DNA from 2 places in the Streptomyces sp. NPDC093984 genome. Region 2 is predicted to be linked to the other one. Evidence: predicted binding sites of a transcription regulator. Region 2 holds the regulator's gene; the other holds the start of a gene.
What was found. The regulator HspR, encoded in region 2, represses chaperone genes until heat shock. The targets are predictions, from matches to a motif close to TTGAGNNNNNNNNNCTCAA.
Positions count from the first base shown of each region.

Region 1: lon (endopeptidase La) is a predicted target of HspR. The motif match lies at 4,811-4,829, and genes of this name have one in related genera.

Region 1 covers NZ_JBIWIM010000002.1:800,118-808,127, forward strand. Annotated here, with positions in the region: gene ACIRC0_RS11435 (multifunctional oxoglutarate decarboxylase/oxoglutarate dehydrogenase thiamine pyrophosphate-binding subunit/dihydrolipoyllysine-residue succinyltransferase subunit) at 1-657, opposite strand, end outside; gene ACIRC0_RS11440 (ATP-binding protein) at 940-2,049, opposite strand; gene ACIRC0_RS11445 (response regulator transcription factor) at 2,046-2,783, opposite strand; gene ACIRC0_RS11450 (spermidine synthase) at 2,896-3,582, opposite strand; gene ACIRC0_RS11455 (rhomboid-like protein) at 3,816-4,595, shown strand; gene lon (endopeptidase La) at 4,852-7,269, shown strand; gene ACIRC0_RS11465 (MarR family winged helix-turn-helix transcriptional regulator) at 7,439-7,951, shown strand.
Region 2 covers NZ_JBIWIM010000004.1:274,246-282,255, forward strand. Annotated here, with positions in the region: gene ACIRC0_RS17275 (fibronectin type III domain-containing protein) at 74-2,155, shown strand; gene ACIRC0_RS17280 (heat shock protein transcriptional repressor HspR) at 2,240-2,689, opposite strand; gene dnaJ (molecular chaperone DnaJ) at 2,694-3,860, opposite strand; gene grpE (nucleotide exchange factor GrpE) at 3,900-4,559, opposite strand; gene dnaK (molecular chaperone DnaK) at 4,556-6,403, opposite strand; gene ACIRC0_RS17300 (low molecular weight phosphatase family protein) at 6,619-7,230, opposite strand; gene ACIRC0_RS17305 (polysaccharide biosynthesis tyrosine autokinase) at 7,227-8,010, opposite strand, start outside.

The DNA.
Region 1 (8,010 bases), on a different contig from region 2:
GTAGCCGATGAGGTGCGTGAAGGAGATCTTCCCGCCGCGGGCGCGCTTGAGGTGGTTGTTGATGACGATGCGGTTGTCGAAGAGCAGCTTCACCGGGACCGCGCGCACGGACGTGGCCGTGGGGATCTCCAGGGAGGCGTTCATGTTCTTCGCGACGGCGGCGGCGGGGCCGCGCAGCGTCACCAGTTCGGGGCCGGCGGGGGCCTCGGACACGGGCTCGTCCTTCTTGGGCTGGGCGGGGGCCGCGGCGGGCTTCGCGGCGGCGGGTGCGGCGGGCTTGGCCGGAGCCGGTGCGGCGGCCGCCGGGGCGGGCTTCGCCGGGGCCGGTGCGGCGGCCTGCTGCGGTGCGGCTGCGGCCGGCGCCTGCGGTGCGGCGGGGGCCGCGGGCGCGGCCTGCGCTGCCTGGGGCGCCGTGGTGGTCTCCGCGGCCCCCGCGGCCGCGGTACCCGCCGGAGCCGAGGCGGCAGCGGCGGCGGCCCCGGGCTTGTAGTCGGCGAAGAAGTCCCACCAGGCACGGTCTACCGAATTCGGGTCCTGGAGGTACTGCTGATAGATCTCGTCGACGAGCCACTCGTTGGGACCGAACGCAGCAGCGGGATTCCTCCCGGCTTGGTCGTCGGTCGAGACGCTCGGGTTACTCGGGGACTGTGGCGACACGGCGGCAACCGCCCTCTTCCGCTTCACAAGGTGATTGGACAGCGGGAATTAAGGCTACGCCTCCAAGACCGCGAAGGTCAGGTCGGGCCGGTTCATCGTCGCGTAAGTCACATCAGAAAGTGCGTTTCAGGGGTTGAAATGGCGGGAAACAAGCGTGGTTCCGGTTGCGGACGGGTGCGACGACCCCGGCCCGGCGCGGGAAGTGCGCGGGCCTCTGCCTGATCACACGTGTCCGGCTGCGCGGACAGGCGTGGATCTTGTTGCTCCGCTTCGAACTTTACGTCAACTTGGAAGAGATGGCTCTCCCGGAAGGGTGACCTGGATCCGGCAGCCGCGCGGGGATTCGGCCACACCGATCCGGCCACCGTGCAGATCCACCGCCCAGCGGGCGATCGCCAGGCCGAGGCCCGTGCCGCCGTCGCTGCCGGGCCCGTGCGGCCGGTTCACGGCGCCGCGGTTGAAGCGCTCGAAGACCCGGTGCCACTCCGACTGGGGGATGCCGGGGCCCTCGTCCAGCACCTCCAGCTCCAGGGAGTCCGGGGCGGGGCCGCGCCGGGCCTTCACCGTGACGCGGCCGTGCGGCGGGCTGTGCTTGACCGCGTTGTCGATCAGGTTGGCGACGACCTGGTGGATCCGCTCCGGGTCCGCGTGCGCGGTCAGCTCCGGCGGGGAGACGTCGAGGTGCAGATGGACGTCCGTACGGGTGTGACTGCCGGAGCCCGAGGCGATGCCCGCGCGCGCGGAGGACACCATCTGGGCCTCCTTGAGGACGCCCGAGAGGTACGGCCACACCTCGAAGCGACGTTTCTTCAACGGAACGACGCCGTTGTCCAGGCGGGAGAGGTCCAGCAGCGTCTCCACCAGGCGGCCGAGGCGCTCGGTCTGCTTCAGCGCCGTGCGCATGGTCTCCGGGTCGGCCTCGGTGACCCCGTCGACGATGTTCTCCAGCACCGCGCGCAGGCCCGCGATGGGGGTGCGCAGCTCGTGCGAGACGTTCGCCACCAGCTCCTTGCGCTGCCTGTCCTGGGCCTCCAGCTCGTCGGCCATCAGGTTGATCGTCTGGGCCAGGTCGCCCATCTCGTCCCGGCGGTTGTCACGCACACGACGGCTGTAGTCGCCGTGCGAGATCGACCGGGCCACCGCGTTCATCTCGTCCAGCGGGGCGGTGAGCGAGTGGGCCACGAACTGCGTGATCAGCAGAGTGGCGATCATCGAGAACACCGTGATGAACCGCAGCTCGGTGGCGGTGCGCACCGCGATCATCAGCAGGCCCGTGGTGATGAACACCGAGATGACGACCAGCGCGCCCAGCTTGGTCTTGATCGAGAACGGACGTACGCCGCCCCAGGGCTGCCCGGGGTTCCTCCGCGCGGCCGACCGCCCGTCGCTCATGGCGTCGGGGTCTCCAGGGCGTAGCCCACGCCGTGCACCGTCCGGATGCGCTCGGCGCCGATCTTCCGCCGCAGTGCCTTGATGTGGCTGTCGACGGTGCGGGTGCCGGAGGCGTCCGCCCAGTCCCACACCTCGGCGAGCAGCTGCTCACGGGAGAGCACGGCGCGCGGCGTGTTGGCCAGGCACACCAGCAGATCGAACTCGGTGGGCGTCAGATGGACGTCCTCGCTGCGCACCCGCACCCGGCGCTGCGCATGGTCGATCTCCAGTTCACCGAGGCGGAGTATCCCGGTGCGCGGGGTCGCGGCGGCCAGCGCGGCCCGCTCCACCCGGCGCAGCAGCACGTGCACGCGCGCCGCCAGCTCCCGCATCGAGAACGGCTTGGTCATGTAGTCGTCGGCGCCGACACCGAGCCCGACCAGCATGTCGGTCTCGTCGTCGCGCGCGGTGAGCATCAGCACCGGCACCGGGCGCTGGGCCTGCACGCGCCGGCAGACCTCCAGGCCGTCGAAGCCCGGCAGCATGATGTCGAGGATCAGCAGGTCGGGCTGCCAGGCCTCCGCCGTGTCGACCGCCGCCGGACCGTCACCTGCCGTTTGCACGAGGAATCCCTCCGCGCGCAGACGGGTGGCGATGGCGTCGACGATCGTCTGGTCGTCCTCGACCACCAGGACGCGCCGCTGAGCGCCCGGGGTCGCCGTCGTGCCGTTGTGGGAGGTGTGTGTCTGCTCCATCGCCCGCCCCTGGGGTTGCTTTCCGGAATCCGTGGGGTGATCCCATGACTGCGTTTGACGCTTGAATGATCCGCGTCAGGGAAGCAGCGTACGGGGAGTTACCGCCGGTCGGCTATCCAGGTCCGATCGCGAGGTGCACGACGTCGGGAACGCCCCGGGCAACGGGCACCTCTTCGGTACGCACCTGCCGGAACCCGGCATTCCTAAGTGTTCCTTCAAATTCCGGAGAGGGCTCGGCCGACCACACCGCCAGCACACCGCCGGGTTTCAACACCCTTGCGCAGCTTGTGAGTCCGGCTGTCGAGTAGATGCTGCCGTTGTCGTCCGTCACGGTCCACGCGGGGCCGTTGTCGATGTCCAGGCAGAGGGCGTCGTACGTGTCCGATGTCTCATTGACGTGGGCGACCAGATCGGCCTCCACGATGCGGGTGCGCGGATCGGCGAGCGCGTCGGCGGACAGCGCGGACAGGGGGCCGTGGAGGTGCCAGTCGATGACGGCGCGTTCGCGTTCGACGACGGTGATGCGTCCCCAGCGGGGGTCGGCCGCGGCGTGCGCGAGCGAGAAGCCGACGCCGAGTCCGCCGATCAGCACGCTCGGTTCCGGGCGGCCGTCCAGGGCGTCCGACGCGGCCTGCACCAGCAGCCGTTCCGAGCGACCGTCGGAGGTGTCCATCAGGAAGCAGCCGTTGGCGATGATCTGCAGCAGCTCACCGTGGCGCCGCAGCACGACCTCGCCGTGCGGGCCCTCGCGACGGTCCAGGACCACCGGGGTCTCGTCGGTGTCGTACGGATGAGGCATGAACCACATTCTGGTGACCGGTGGGGCGCGGGACGACGGATTTTCCCCGGCGATCGAACTGATTTCCCGCAGCGGTCGAACGGACCGCCGATGCCGCCGGCAGCCGTGCGCGGTCACCCCGGACGCCGGAAACAGCTGGGAAGTTGCTGTGAATCGCGCCTCGGGTGGCGTCGGTCATAGACAGCGACCGGCGCGGCGCGAAGGGTGGAGCGTGACGGAAGGAGCGCCGCACCTTGGAACGTACGGTCTCGGCGGCTGACGCCATGCTCACGCCCCCCGAGACGGGCGCGCCGCTTCTGAACGGCATGCCGCGTCAGCGCACGGCGCCGCCGCCCGTCGAGCCCGCGGCCGCGCTCCCGGTGCGGTGGACGGCACCACGCGTGGCGTCGCTGCTGCCGAGCCCCACGCGGGCGCCGTTCACCTTCGGCTACGCCGCCGTGTTGCTGGTGACCTCGCTGTTCGCCCAGTTCGCCGACCCCTCGCTGATGGACGCGCTGTACCAGGGATCCAGCACGGACGTCGCGCATCTGATGCGCAGTCCGGTGGTGGTGCTGCTGGCCAGCGCGCTGTGGATCGCGGGCGGGATGATGTCGTACTACGCGCTCGTCTTCCTGGTCGTGCTGACGGCGCTGGAGCGGCGGATAGGCGGTGCCCGCACGGCGGTCGTCTTCCTGCTCGGGCATGTTCTCGCGACGCTGGGCACCGAGGTCCCGGTCGGCCTCGCGGTGCTGGCGGGCCATCTGCCGGACAGTTCACTGCACCGCCTCGACTACGGCATCAGCTTCGGCGTGGCGGCGAGCCTGGGCGCGCTGACGGGGTTGCTGCGGCCGTGGCTGCGCTGGACCGTGCTGATCGTGTTCACCGCGCTGCTCCTCCAGGACCTGGCCGAGTTCACGGACCCGCTGAGCAACTGGGGCCATCTGCTGGCGCTGGCGGTCGGCATCGCGACCTGGCCGCTGGTACGGCGCTGGGCCCGGACCGGAGCCGAGGTCACCCTGGCGCCGGTTCGATGACTCAGGCATCCGCCCTGCGGTTCCGCCGCGCGCCGCTCAACGCAGCACGGTCGCAGGCGCCGTCCCGGACGCCGTCCCGGCCTCTCACGGTGATCCGTCCCGGCCTCTGGCGGTGATCTCTCCCCCCGAGCCGCTCCGTGCCTGGTCACAGCACTCGCACCGACTGATCGCTGACAGCGAACAAGGGTCGGGGAACAATCGAATCCTCTGGTGCATTGAGCCTGCACAGCTCAACTTGACTGCCGAAGGGGAGATCATGGCTTCGACGTCCACACCGCTCACCCTGCCTGTGCTGCCGCTCGACGGCGAGGTTGTCCTGCCCGGCATGGTGGTCCCGCTGGACCTGAGCGACTCCGAGGTGCGCGCGGCGGTGGAGGCCGCCCAGGCGGCCGCCCGTTCCGAGCCCGGAAAGCCAAGGGTCCTGCTCGTTCCACGCATCGACGGCACCTACGCCGCCACCGGAGTCCTCGGCACCGTCGAGCAGGTCGGCCGGCTCGCGGACGGCGACCCGGGCGCCCTCATCCGCGGCCTGGGACGGGTGAAGATCGGTGCGGGCACCACCGGGCCCGGCGCGGCGCTCTGGGTCGAGGGAACACGCATCGACGAGACGGTTCCCGACCCGCTGCCCGGCCACGTCGCCGAACTCGTCAAGGAGTACAAGGCCCTCGCCACCAGCTGGCTGAAGAAGCGCGGCGCCTGGCAGGTCGTCGACCGAGTCCAGGCCATCGACGACGTCTCCGCGCTCGCCGACAACTCCGGCTACTCGCCCTTCCTCACCACCGAGCAGAAGGTGGAACTCCTGGAGACCGCCGACCCGGTGGCCCGGCTGAAGCTCGCCACCCAGCAGCTCCGCGACCACCTCGCCGAGCAGGAGGTCGCCGAGTCCATCGCCAAGGACGTCCAGGAGGGCGTCGACAAGCAGCAGCGCGAGTTCCTGCTGCGCCGCCAGCTGGAAGCCGTCCGCAAGGAGCTGCGCGAGCTGGGCGGCGACAGCCAGGAGGGTGAGGAGTCCGACGACTACCGCGCCCGCGTGGAGGCCGCCGACCTGCCCGAGAAGGTCCGTGAGGCCGCGCTCAAGGAGGTCGACAAGCTCGAGCGCACCAGCGACCAGTCCCCCGAGGGCTCCTGGATCCGCACCTGGCTCGACACCGTGCTCGAGATGCCCTGGAACGAGCGCACCGAGGACGCGTACGACATCCGCGGCGCCAGGGCCGTCCTGGACGCCGAGCACGCGGGCCTGGACGACGTGAAGGAGCGCATCACCGAGTACCTCGCGGTGCGCAAGCGGCGCGCCGAGCGGGGTCTCGGCGTGGTGGGCGGCCGCCGCGGCGGCGCCGTGCTGGCGCTCGTCGGCCCGCCCGGCGTCGGCAAGACCAGCCTCGGCGAGTCCGTCGCGCACGCCATGGGCCGCAAGTTCGTCCGCGTCGCCCTCGGCGGCGTCCGCGACGAAGCCGAGATCCGCGGCCACCGCCGTACGTACGTCGGCGCCCTGCCCGGCCGTGTCGTCCGCGCCATCAAGGAGGCCGGTTCCATGAACCCGGTCGTCCTGCTGGACGAGATCGACAAGGTGGGCTCCGACTTCCGCGGCGACCCGGCCGCGGCCCTGCTGGAGGTCCTGGACCCGGCGCAGAACCACACCTTCCGCGACCACTACCTGGAGGTCGAACTCGACCTGTCGGACGTGGTGTTCCTCGCCACGGCCAACGTCCTGGAGGCCATCCCGGAGGCGCTCGCCGACCGGATGGACATCGTCCGCCTGGACGGCTACACCGAGGACGAGAAGGTCGTCATCGCCCGTGACCACCTGCTCCCGCGCCAGCTGGAGCGGGCCGGTCTGAACAAGGACGAGGTCACGATCGACGAGGCCGCGCTGCGCAGGCTCGCCGGCGAGTACACCCGCGAGGCGGGCGTGCGCACCCTGGAGCGGTCCATCGCGCGGCTGCTGCGCAAGGTCACGGCCCAGCACGAACTCGGCGAGCGGGAGCTGCCGTTCACCGTCCGGGACGAGGACCTGCGCGGACTGCTCGGGCGCCCGCACCACGTGCCCGAGTCCGCCCAGGACCCGGCCGAGCGGCGCACGGCGGTCCCCGGTGTGGCGACCGGCCTGGCGGTCACCGGCGCGGGCGGCGACGTCCTCTACGTCGAGGCGTCGCTGGCCGACCCGGAGACGGGCGCGGCGGGCCTGACCCTGACCGGTCAGCTCGGCGACGTGATGAAGGAGTCCGCGCAGATCGCGCTCAGCTTCCTGCGCTCCCACGGCGCCGAACTGGAACTGCCCGTCGGCGACCTGAAGGACCGGGGCGTGCACATCCACTTCCCGGCGGGCGCGGTCCCCAAGGACGGCCCGAGCGCGGGCATCACGATGACGACCGCGCTGGCCTCGCTGCTGTCGGGCCGGCTGGTCCGCACGGACGTGGCGATGACCGGTGAGGTCTCGCTGACCGGCCGGGTCCTGCCGATCGGCGGCGTGAAGCAGAAGCTGCTCGCCGCGCACCGGGCGGGGGTCACCACGGTGATCATCCCCAAGCGCAACGAGCCCGACCTGGACGACGTCCCGGCGGAGGTGCTGGACAAGCTCGACGTCCACGCCGTCACCGACGTCCGCCAGGTCCTGGAGCTGGCGCTCGCACCCGCCACGAGCGACGCGACGCCGGAGGTTCCGGTGGCGGCGTGACGGACGCTGCCGGATGAGGGAAGGCCCGGGCTCCGTGAGGGAGGCCCGGGCCTTCGCCATGGACCGGTGCTGCCGTTGGTCTACGCCTGCGAAATACTGACGGAGCTGCGGCGACGGCGGCCTTCGGCGGAGACTTTCGAGGAACGGGATACCGGATCAGGTGACTGACGTGCACGAGGACGGAAACGGTGAGCGGCGTCCGGTGGACCCCGGCGCGTCGGCGGAGGGCGCAGACCGGTCCGGTGACGCGAACCAGGAGTTCCTGGCGCTCGAGCGCGAGCTGACCGTGTTCCTGCGGCGCGCCCGCGCCAACGCCGGCCAGATGGCCCGGGAGGTCCACCCGGACCTGGAGTCCGCCGCGTACGGGCTCCTCGTACGGCTGGACGAGTGCGGGCGTCAGCGCGCCACGGAACTCGCCGCCTACATCGGTGTCGGCAAGGCCACGATGTCCCGCCAGCTGCGCGCCCTGGAGGAGCTGGGTCTGGTCGCCCGGGAGCCCGACCCGGCCGACGGCCGCGCCTGGCTCGTGCACCTCACGGAGGAGGGCCACCGGCGTGTCGGCCGTGTACGCGAGGCCCGCCGCGCCCGCTATGTGCGCCAGCTCGCCCACTGGGACCCGCGCGAGGTGGCGGAACTGGCACGGCTGCTGCACCAGTTGAACCTCGGCATGGACAAGCAGTAGCCGTACGGGTGGCAGGAGCCCTGCGAGGCCGCCGGCCCTGCGGGGCGGGAGCCCTGCCG
Region 2 (8,010 bases):
TACAACCTCTCCCTCGCCTCACGGGTCGTGATCACAAACGCCTCGCCGCGTCCCGATCCGATCAGAGGACCGAATGAACCCAGCCAGACGACGCACGACCGCCACGGCGGCCACCGCCGTCGTGCTCGCCACCGCGGGCGGCCTGCTCACCACCGTCACCACACCCGCCTCCGCGGCGACCACCTGCACCTCACCGGTGTTCAAGCGGCAGTTCTTCGCGAACACCACCTTCTCGGGCACCCCGAAGAAGACCGACTGCGACAGCACGGTCAACGAGAACTGGGGCACGGGCGCCCCGGCTTCGGGCCTGCCCAGCAACAACTTCTCCGTCCGCTGGACCCTCACCCGCGACTTCGGCTCCGGCGGCCCCTTCGCCTTCACGGTCAGCACCCAGGACGGCATCCGCGTCTACCTCGACGGCACCCGCAAGGTCGACATCTGGAAGAACGTCTCCACCACCCAGAAGAAGACCGTCAACGCCACCATCCCGTCCGGCAAGCACACCCTGCGGGTGGACTACGTCAACTGGACGGGCACGGCGAACGTCTCGTTCTCCTACGCGCCGCGTACGTCGGCCACGGTCGACAAGGTCAAGCCCCTGACCCCTACCGGCGCTTCGGTCTCCTACGACAGGACCACCGGCAAGGCGAAGGTGGTCTGGGCGAAGAACAACGAGATGGACCTCGCGGGCTACCGGGTCCACCGGCGGCTGAAGGGCTCCTCCTACCCCGGTAAGCCGCTGGCGACGACCACCTCCACCACGTACACCGACACCCCGCCGCCGACCGGCGAGACCTACTACTACGAGGTCCGCGCGTACGACAAGGCCGGCAACGAGTCGGCGGGCACGGCCGACCTGCCCGTGGTCACCCCCGACCTCACCGGTCCGGCAGCGCCCTCGGGGCTCAGCGCGCACGGCGACCTGTACGGCATGGTGATCGCCTGGAACCCCGTACCGGACGCCGCCGGGTACGAGTTGTACGAGCGGGACCCGGCCACCGGGACGAACACCCGCCTGGAGAAGCTCACCGGCACGTCCTACACCCACTACATGGGGCAGTCCGCGACCCAGCACACCTATGTCGTACGGGCCTACGACGCGGCCGGGAACGCGGGAGCGTACTCGGCTCCCGTCACCTCCGACAGCCTCGACCGCACCCCACCGGCGCCGCCCCACGGCCTGCGGGCCGTCCCCGACCGGGCCGAGGTGGCCCTGTACTGGTACGCGCCGCAGGACCCCACCTCCGACGAGCTGGACAGCGGCGCCCACTTCGCGGTCCTCCGCTCCAAGGGCGGCACGCTCGGCGCCGACTCGGTGAAGGTCGCCTGCAAGGACCCGGACCAAGGCAGCGGCATCGGCGCGGACGTCGAGTACATCTGCAAGGACCTCGACTGGGAACCCGACACCACCTACACCTACGGCGTCACCTTCACCGACGGCAGCGGCAATGTGTCGAAGGCGTCCGACACCGTCACCGTCACCACCGCCGACTTCACCGCCCCGCGCCCGCTGACGGGCCTGACGGCCACCCCGCGGGCCGACGGCGTGGCCCTGCGGTGGGACCGGCCCGTGGACGACGACGTCGTCTCCTACCGTGTCCTGGCCGGGAAACGGCGCGCCGACGGCACCGTGGACTGGCTGGCCGGGCCGATGTGCGACGACGCGCCCGACGACCCGCTCGCGGCCCTGTGCCCGGACGTGCCGAACGGCGAGACCTACGTCTTCACGGTCATCGCACGGGACAAGTGGGGCAACTCGATGTCCGCCAACGACCCGTCGGCCCCGCAGGTGACCGCGACCGAGCTGACGATCGCCCCCGGCGAGCCCATCGGCGCCGACCAGGGACCGCTGTACGGCTCCGGCGGCTGGCACCGGGGAAGCGAGGACATCGCCCCAACCCTCTGGGACTGCCGCGGCGACACCTGCGGCGACATCAAGGAGTTCCGGGTCAGCCGCTGGAACCCCGCGACCGAGACGTACGACTTCCTGGCCACCGTCCCCGCGGAGAAGCCGGAGTCGGAGTACTACTTCTCCTACCTCGACCCCACCCAGCCGCTCGGCACCATCTCGTACTACCGGGTGGTCGGGGTCCGTGCCGACGGCAGCGAGACCGCGCCGGCGCATCCCTACCGGATCCGGCCGGATCTGCTCTGAGGCACCCGAGGCGCCTTTCGCCGCGCATGCCGAAGGGGCCGGGAGGATTGACTCCTCCCGGCCCCTTCGGCGTCGGATGTCCCCTCAGTCCTGCTGCTGCCGCTTCGGCCGCCACACCACCAGCGCGCTGGTCTGCTGGACCTCCTGATACGGCACCAGGTCCCGGCGGTAGGACGCGTGGACGGCCGCCTCCCGCTGGCGCATCGCCGCCGCCGCGCCGTCGAGGGCGTCCTGAAGCTCCGCGACGCGGGACTGGAGCGCGGCGACCTGGTTCTCCAGTTCGATGATGCGCTTGATTCCGGCCAGGTTGATGCCCTCGTCCTGCGACAACTGCTGCACCTGGCGGAGCAGTTCGATGTCACGGGCCGAGTAGCGCCGGCCCCGCCCCGCGGTGCGGTCCGGGGACACGAGGCCCAGGCGGTCGTACTGGCGCAGCGTCTGCGGGTGCAGTCCGGAGAGCTGGGCCGCCACCGAGATGACGTAGACCGGGGTGTCCTCGGTCAGCTCATACGGGTTGCGTCGACGGCCGTCCATCTGGTCATGCTCCCTTCGCGGCCTGGAACAGCTCCGCCCGCGGGTCCTCGCCCGCGGTCGCCTCGCGATACGCCTCCAGCGCGTCACGAGCCTTCCCCGACACGTCCTTCGGGACACTCACCTCCACGGTGACCAACAGGTCGCCGCGGGTGCCGTCCTTGCGGACCGCGCCCTTTCCACGGGCGCGCATCGTACGCCCGTTCGGCGTGCCGGGGGGCAGCTTCAGCGTCACCGGGGGCCCGCCGAGGGTGGGCACCCGGATGTCGGCGCCGAGCGCCGCCTCCGCGAACGTCACGGGAACGGTGACCGTCAGGTTGTCGCCCTTGCGGCCGAAGACGGGGTGCGGATTGACGTGCACGACCACGTACAGGTCGCCGGCCGGGCCGCCCCGCTCGCCGGGCGCGCCCTTGCCGCGCAGCCGGATGCGCTGCCCGTCGGACACGCCCGCCGGGATGCGCACCTGCATCGTCCGGGACGACTTGGCCCGGCCGCTGCCCTTGCAGACCTCGCACGGGTGCTCCGCGATCAGCCCGCGGCCCTTGCAGTCCGGGCACGGGTCGGTCAGCGAGAAGCCGCCGCCCGAGCCGCGCGCCACCTGCCCGGTGCCGACACAGGTCGGGCACACGCGCGGCGTGCCGTTCTTGTCGCCGGTACCCGAACAGGCCTTGCACGGTGACTGCGAGGACATGCGCAGCGGCACGGTCGCCCCGTCCACCGCCTCCATGAAGCTCAGCGTGACCTCGGACTCGATGTCCTGGCCGCGCCTGGGCTGCGTACGCGTGCCCGCGCCGCCGCCACGGTTGAACAGGCCCCCGAAGACGTCACCGAGACCACCGCCGAAGCCGCCCCCGGCGCCGCCCTGGCCTCCGAAGAGGTCGCCCAGGTCGAAGTTGAACGAGCCGCCCGCCCCGGGGCCGGGACGGAAGCCGCCGTTGCCGAACAGGGCGCGGGCCTCGTCGTACTCCTTGCGCTTCTTGGGGTCGCCGAGGACGTCGTTCGCCTCGGAGATCTCCTTGAAACGTTCCTCCGCCTTGGCGTTGCCCTTGTTGGCGTCCGGGTGGAACTCGCGGGCGAGCTTCCGGTACGCCTTCTTGATCTCGGCCTCGGTGGCGTCCTTGGGGACGCCGAGGACCTTGTAGTAGTCCTTCTCGATGAAGTCCTTGGTGCTCATCCCCGACGCCCCTCCTTCCCTACGCGTTCGTGGTGTACGTCAGCCCTCGTCCGGGCCACCGTTCTCCTTGTCGTCGCCCGCCTCGCCGGTCTCCTCGGCCTTGACCGTCTGCGCTCCCGGCTGCGGCTCGGCGACGGCCACCCGCGCGGGGCGGATGGTGCGCTCGCCGAAGCGATACCCGGGCTGCAGAATCGCCACGCACGTCGTCTCGGTGACGTCCGGCGCGTAGCTGTGCATCAGGGCCTCGTGGATGGTCGGGTCGAAGGGCTCGCCCTCCTTGCCGAACTGCTGCAGACCCATCTTCGCCGCGACGGTCTCCAGCGACTCGGCGACGGACTTGAAACCGCCCACCAGTTCGCCGTGTTCCCGTGCGCGGCCGATGTCGTCGAGCACGGGCAGGAGCTCGGTCAGGAGGTTCGCGATGGCGATCTCCTTGACCGTGATCCGGTCGCGCTCGACGCGGCGGCGGTAGTTCTGGTACTCGGCCTGGAGGCGCTGGAGGTCCGCCGTGCGCTCGCCGAGCGCCTTGCGCACCTGGTCCAGCTGGGCCACCAGACCGGCGTTGTTGTCGCTTGCGTCCCCCGCCGGGGCCGCCGCCTCCTCCGAAGAGGGGGAGGCGGCCTGCGGCTCGGCGTCATCAGGGGTGGCGCCGGAGGGGACGTCGGGCTTCTCCTCGAAGCCCGGGGTCTCCTCCGTCACGCGGCACCGTCCTTCCGCTCGTCGTCGACGATCTCGGCGTCCACCACGTCGTCGTCGGCCTTGGCCTCACCTGCACCGGCCGAGGCACCGCCGGCGGCGGCCTGCGCGGCCTGGGCGTCGGCGTACATCGCCTGGCCGAGCTTCTGCGAGACGGCCGCGACCTTCTCGGTGGCGGAGCGGATCTCGGCCGTGTCCTCGCCCTTGAGCTTCTCCTTCAGCTCGGCGACGGCGGCCTCGACCTCGGTCTTGATCTCGCCCGGGACCTTGTCCTCGTTGTCCTTGAGGAACTTCTCGGTCTGGTAGACGAGCTGCTCGCCCTGGTTGCGGGCCTCGGCGGCCTCGCGGCGCTTGTGGTCCTCCTCCGCGTAGCGCTCGGCCTCCTCACGCATGCGGTCGACCTCTTCCTTCGGGAGCGAGGAGCCGCCGGTGACGGTCATCTTCTGCTCCTTGCCGGTGCCGAGGTCCTTCGCCGTGACGTGCATGATGCCGTTGGCGTCGATGTCGAAGGAGACCTCGATCTGCGGGACGCCACGCGGCGCCGGCGGCAGACCGGTCAGCTCGAACATGCCGAGCTTCTTGTTGTACGCCGCGATCTCGCGCTCGCCCTGGTAGACCTGGATCTGCACGGACGGCTGGTTGTCCTCGGCCGTGGTGAAGATCTCGGACCGCTTGGTCGGGATCGTGGTGTTGCGCTCGATCAGCTTGGTCATGATGCCGCCCTTGGTCTCGATGCCGAGGGACAGCGGGGTGACGTCGAGGAGCAGGACGTCCTTGACCTCACCCTTGAGGACACCGGCCTGGAGCGAGGCGCCGATGGCGACGACCTCGTCCGGGTTCACACCCTTGTTGGCCTCCTTGCCGCCGGTCAGCTCCTTGACGAGCTCGGCGACGGCGGGCATACGGGTGGAGCCACCGACGAGGACGACGTGGTCGATCTCGTTGATGGAGATGCCGGCGTCCTTGATCACGTTGTGGAACGGCGTCTTGCACCGCTCCAGCAGGTCCGCGGTCAGCTGCTGGAACTGGGCGCGGGTCAGCTTCTCGTCGAGGTGCAGCGGGCCCTCGGCCGAGGCGGTGATGTAGGGCAGGTTGATCGAGGTCTCGGTGGACGAGGACAGCTCGATCTTCGCCTTCTCGGCAGCCTCACGCAGACGCTGCAGAGCCATCTTGTCCTTGGACAGGTCCACGCCGTGACCGGACTGGAACTGCTTGACCAGGTAGTCGACGATGCGCTGGTCCCAGTCGTCACCACCGAGGTGGTTGTCACCGTTGGTGGCCTTCACCTCGACGACGCCGTCGCCGATCTCCAGGAGGGACACGTCGAAGGTGCCGCCACCGAGGTCGAAGACGAGGATCGTCTGGTCGTCCTTGTCGAGGCCGTAGGCCAGGGCGGCGGCGGTCGGCTCGTTGACGATACGGAGCACGTTCAGACCGGCGATCTCGCCGGCCTCCTTCGTGGCCTGCCGCTCGGAGTCGTTGAAGTACGCCGGGACGGTGATGACCGCGTCGGTCACCTTCTCGCCCAGGTACGCCTCGGCGTCCCGCTTCAGCTTCTGCAGGATGAACGCGGAGATCTGCTGCGGGTTGAAGTCCTTGCCGTCCAGCGAGATCTTCCAGTCGGTGCCCATGTGGCGCTTCACCGAGCGGATGGTCCGGTCCACGTTCGTGACCGCCTGGCGCTTGGCGACCTCGCCGACCAGCACCTCGCCGTTCTTGGCGAAGGCGACGACGGACGGCGTGGTCCTGGCACCCTCGGCGTTGGTGATGACGGTGGGCTCGCCGCCCTCCAGAACGCTGACGACGGAGTTAGTCGTGCCCAGGTCGATGCCGACCGCACGTGCCATGGTGAATCCTCCAGCTGACTTGAGTGGAACAGGCTCAAGGATGCACGAGGGTCGGCGCGGCGTCAACAGAGCTGAGTCAGAGGGACTCAACTTTCATCCGGCGATGTTCGGCAATCAGGGAATCACCGCAGGTGGCAGGGGTGGAGCCCGAGCGCACCCCTATGCAAAAGCCGAGTGACGCCCGGGCCCTGCAGGACCCACGGAGTCGGCGGGGATCACGAAAGAGGGGAAAGAGAAGAGTTTCTCTCTTCCGACCCGTTTCGTCCCCCCATCGATGATGCACCCCCTTCGCCCATGCCCCACAGCCGGGCCATCCCGCTCACCGCCCCGTCGATCTCCCGGGCGCACTCGTACAGCTCCTGCCGGGGTCTGCCCCAGGGGTCCGGGATGTCGTCGTCGGCCGGCGGGACGGGGGCCGTGGCCCCCCGGCGGGCGGCGGCGGCCGCCACCACGGCTTCGAAACCGCCCACCCCCCTGTCGCACTCGTGCGCGAGCCGCACGAACTCCCTCAGCGTGAAGCAGCGCCGCATCGCCCACGGAGCGAGCCGCACCGCCGCCTCCCGATGCTCGCGCGCGAGCCCCAGGACCAGCGCGGCTTCCGCGACGAGCTGGGCCGTGAGCGGGCGGGAGACGAACCCGGAGCCGTCACCGCCCAGCTCCTCCAGTACCGCCCTGGTGGTGTCCTCCATGGGAGAGCGGTGCCAGGCCTCCGTGCCGGCACTCTCCGGCCGCAGGGAGGACCCGGGCGGGAGCCGCGCGGCCAGCAGCCGCTCGGCGAGTACCGAGCGGTGCACGTTGCCCGTGCAGACGAAGAGGATGCGGGTCATCGCCGACCTGTCACACGTGTGCCCGCGGGTGCGGCCGCCTCCGTCAGCTGAGCCGACGCACGGGGCGCGGGCAGTTCGCCGTAGCCCCCGTAGCCGTAGGCGCCGTATCCGCCGTAGCGGCCACCCTTGGAGACCGGGGCCATGCTGAAGACGGTGCCGAGGACGCGTACGCCCACGCGCTCCAGCGACTCGGCGGCGGTGCGCACCTGGTCCCGGCTGGTCTTCGCGGCGCGCACGACAAGGAGAGCGCCCTGGGCGAGCGAGGCGAGCCCCACGGTGTCGGCGACCGGCAGCAGTGGCGCGGTGTCGACGATCACCACCTCGTAGATGTCCGCCAGCTCCCTCAGCACCTCCTCCATACGCGCCGAGGCCAGCAGCTCCGTCGGGTTCGGCGGTACGGCGCCGCTGGCGAGCACCGAGAGCCCGCCGGCGACCTGCTGCATGACGTCCTCGATGCGCGCCTGGCCGATGAGCACCGTGGTCAGCCCCGCGTCCTGGACGAGACCGAAGGTCGAGGCCACGCTCGGGCGGCGCAGGTCGCCGTCCACCAGGCAGGTGGACACGCCGGCCTCGGCGAGCGAAAGGGCGAGGTTGACCGAGGTGTTGGTCTTGCCCTCCCCGGGCACAGAACTCGTCACCACGATGATCCGCGGCGGATCGTCGACCTGCGAGAACTGCAGGTTGGTGCGCAGCTTGCGGAAGGCCTCGGCCCGCTTGGAGTGCCCGTCGGTGCTGACGAGCGGTCGCCTGGGGGCGTTTCGGTCGTACGGGATGGTGCCG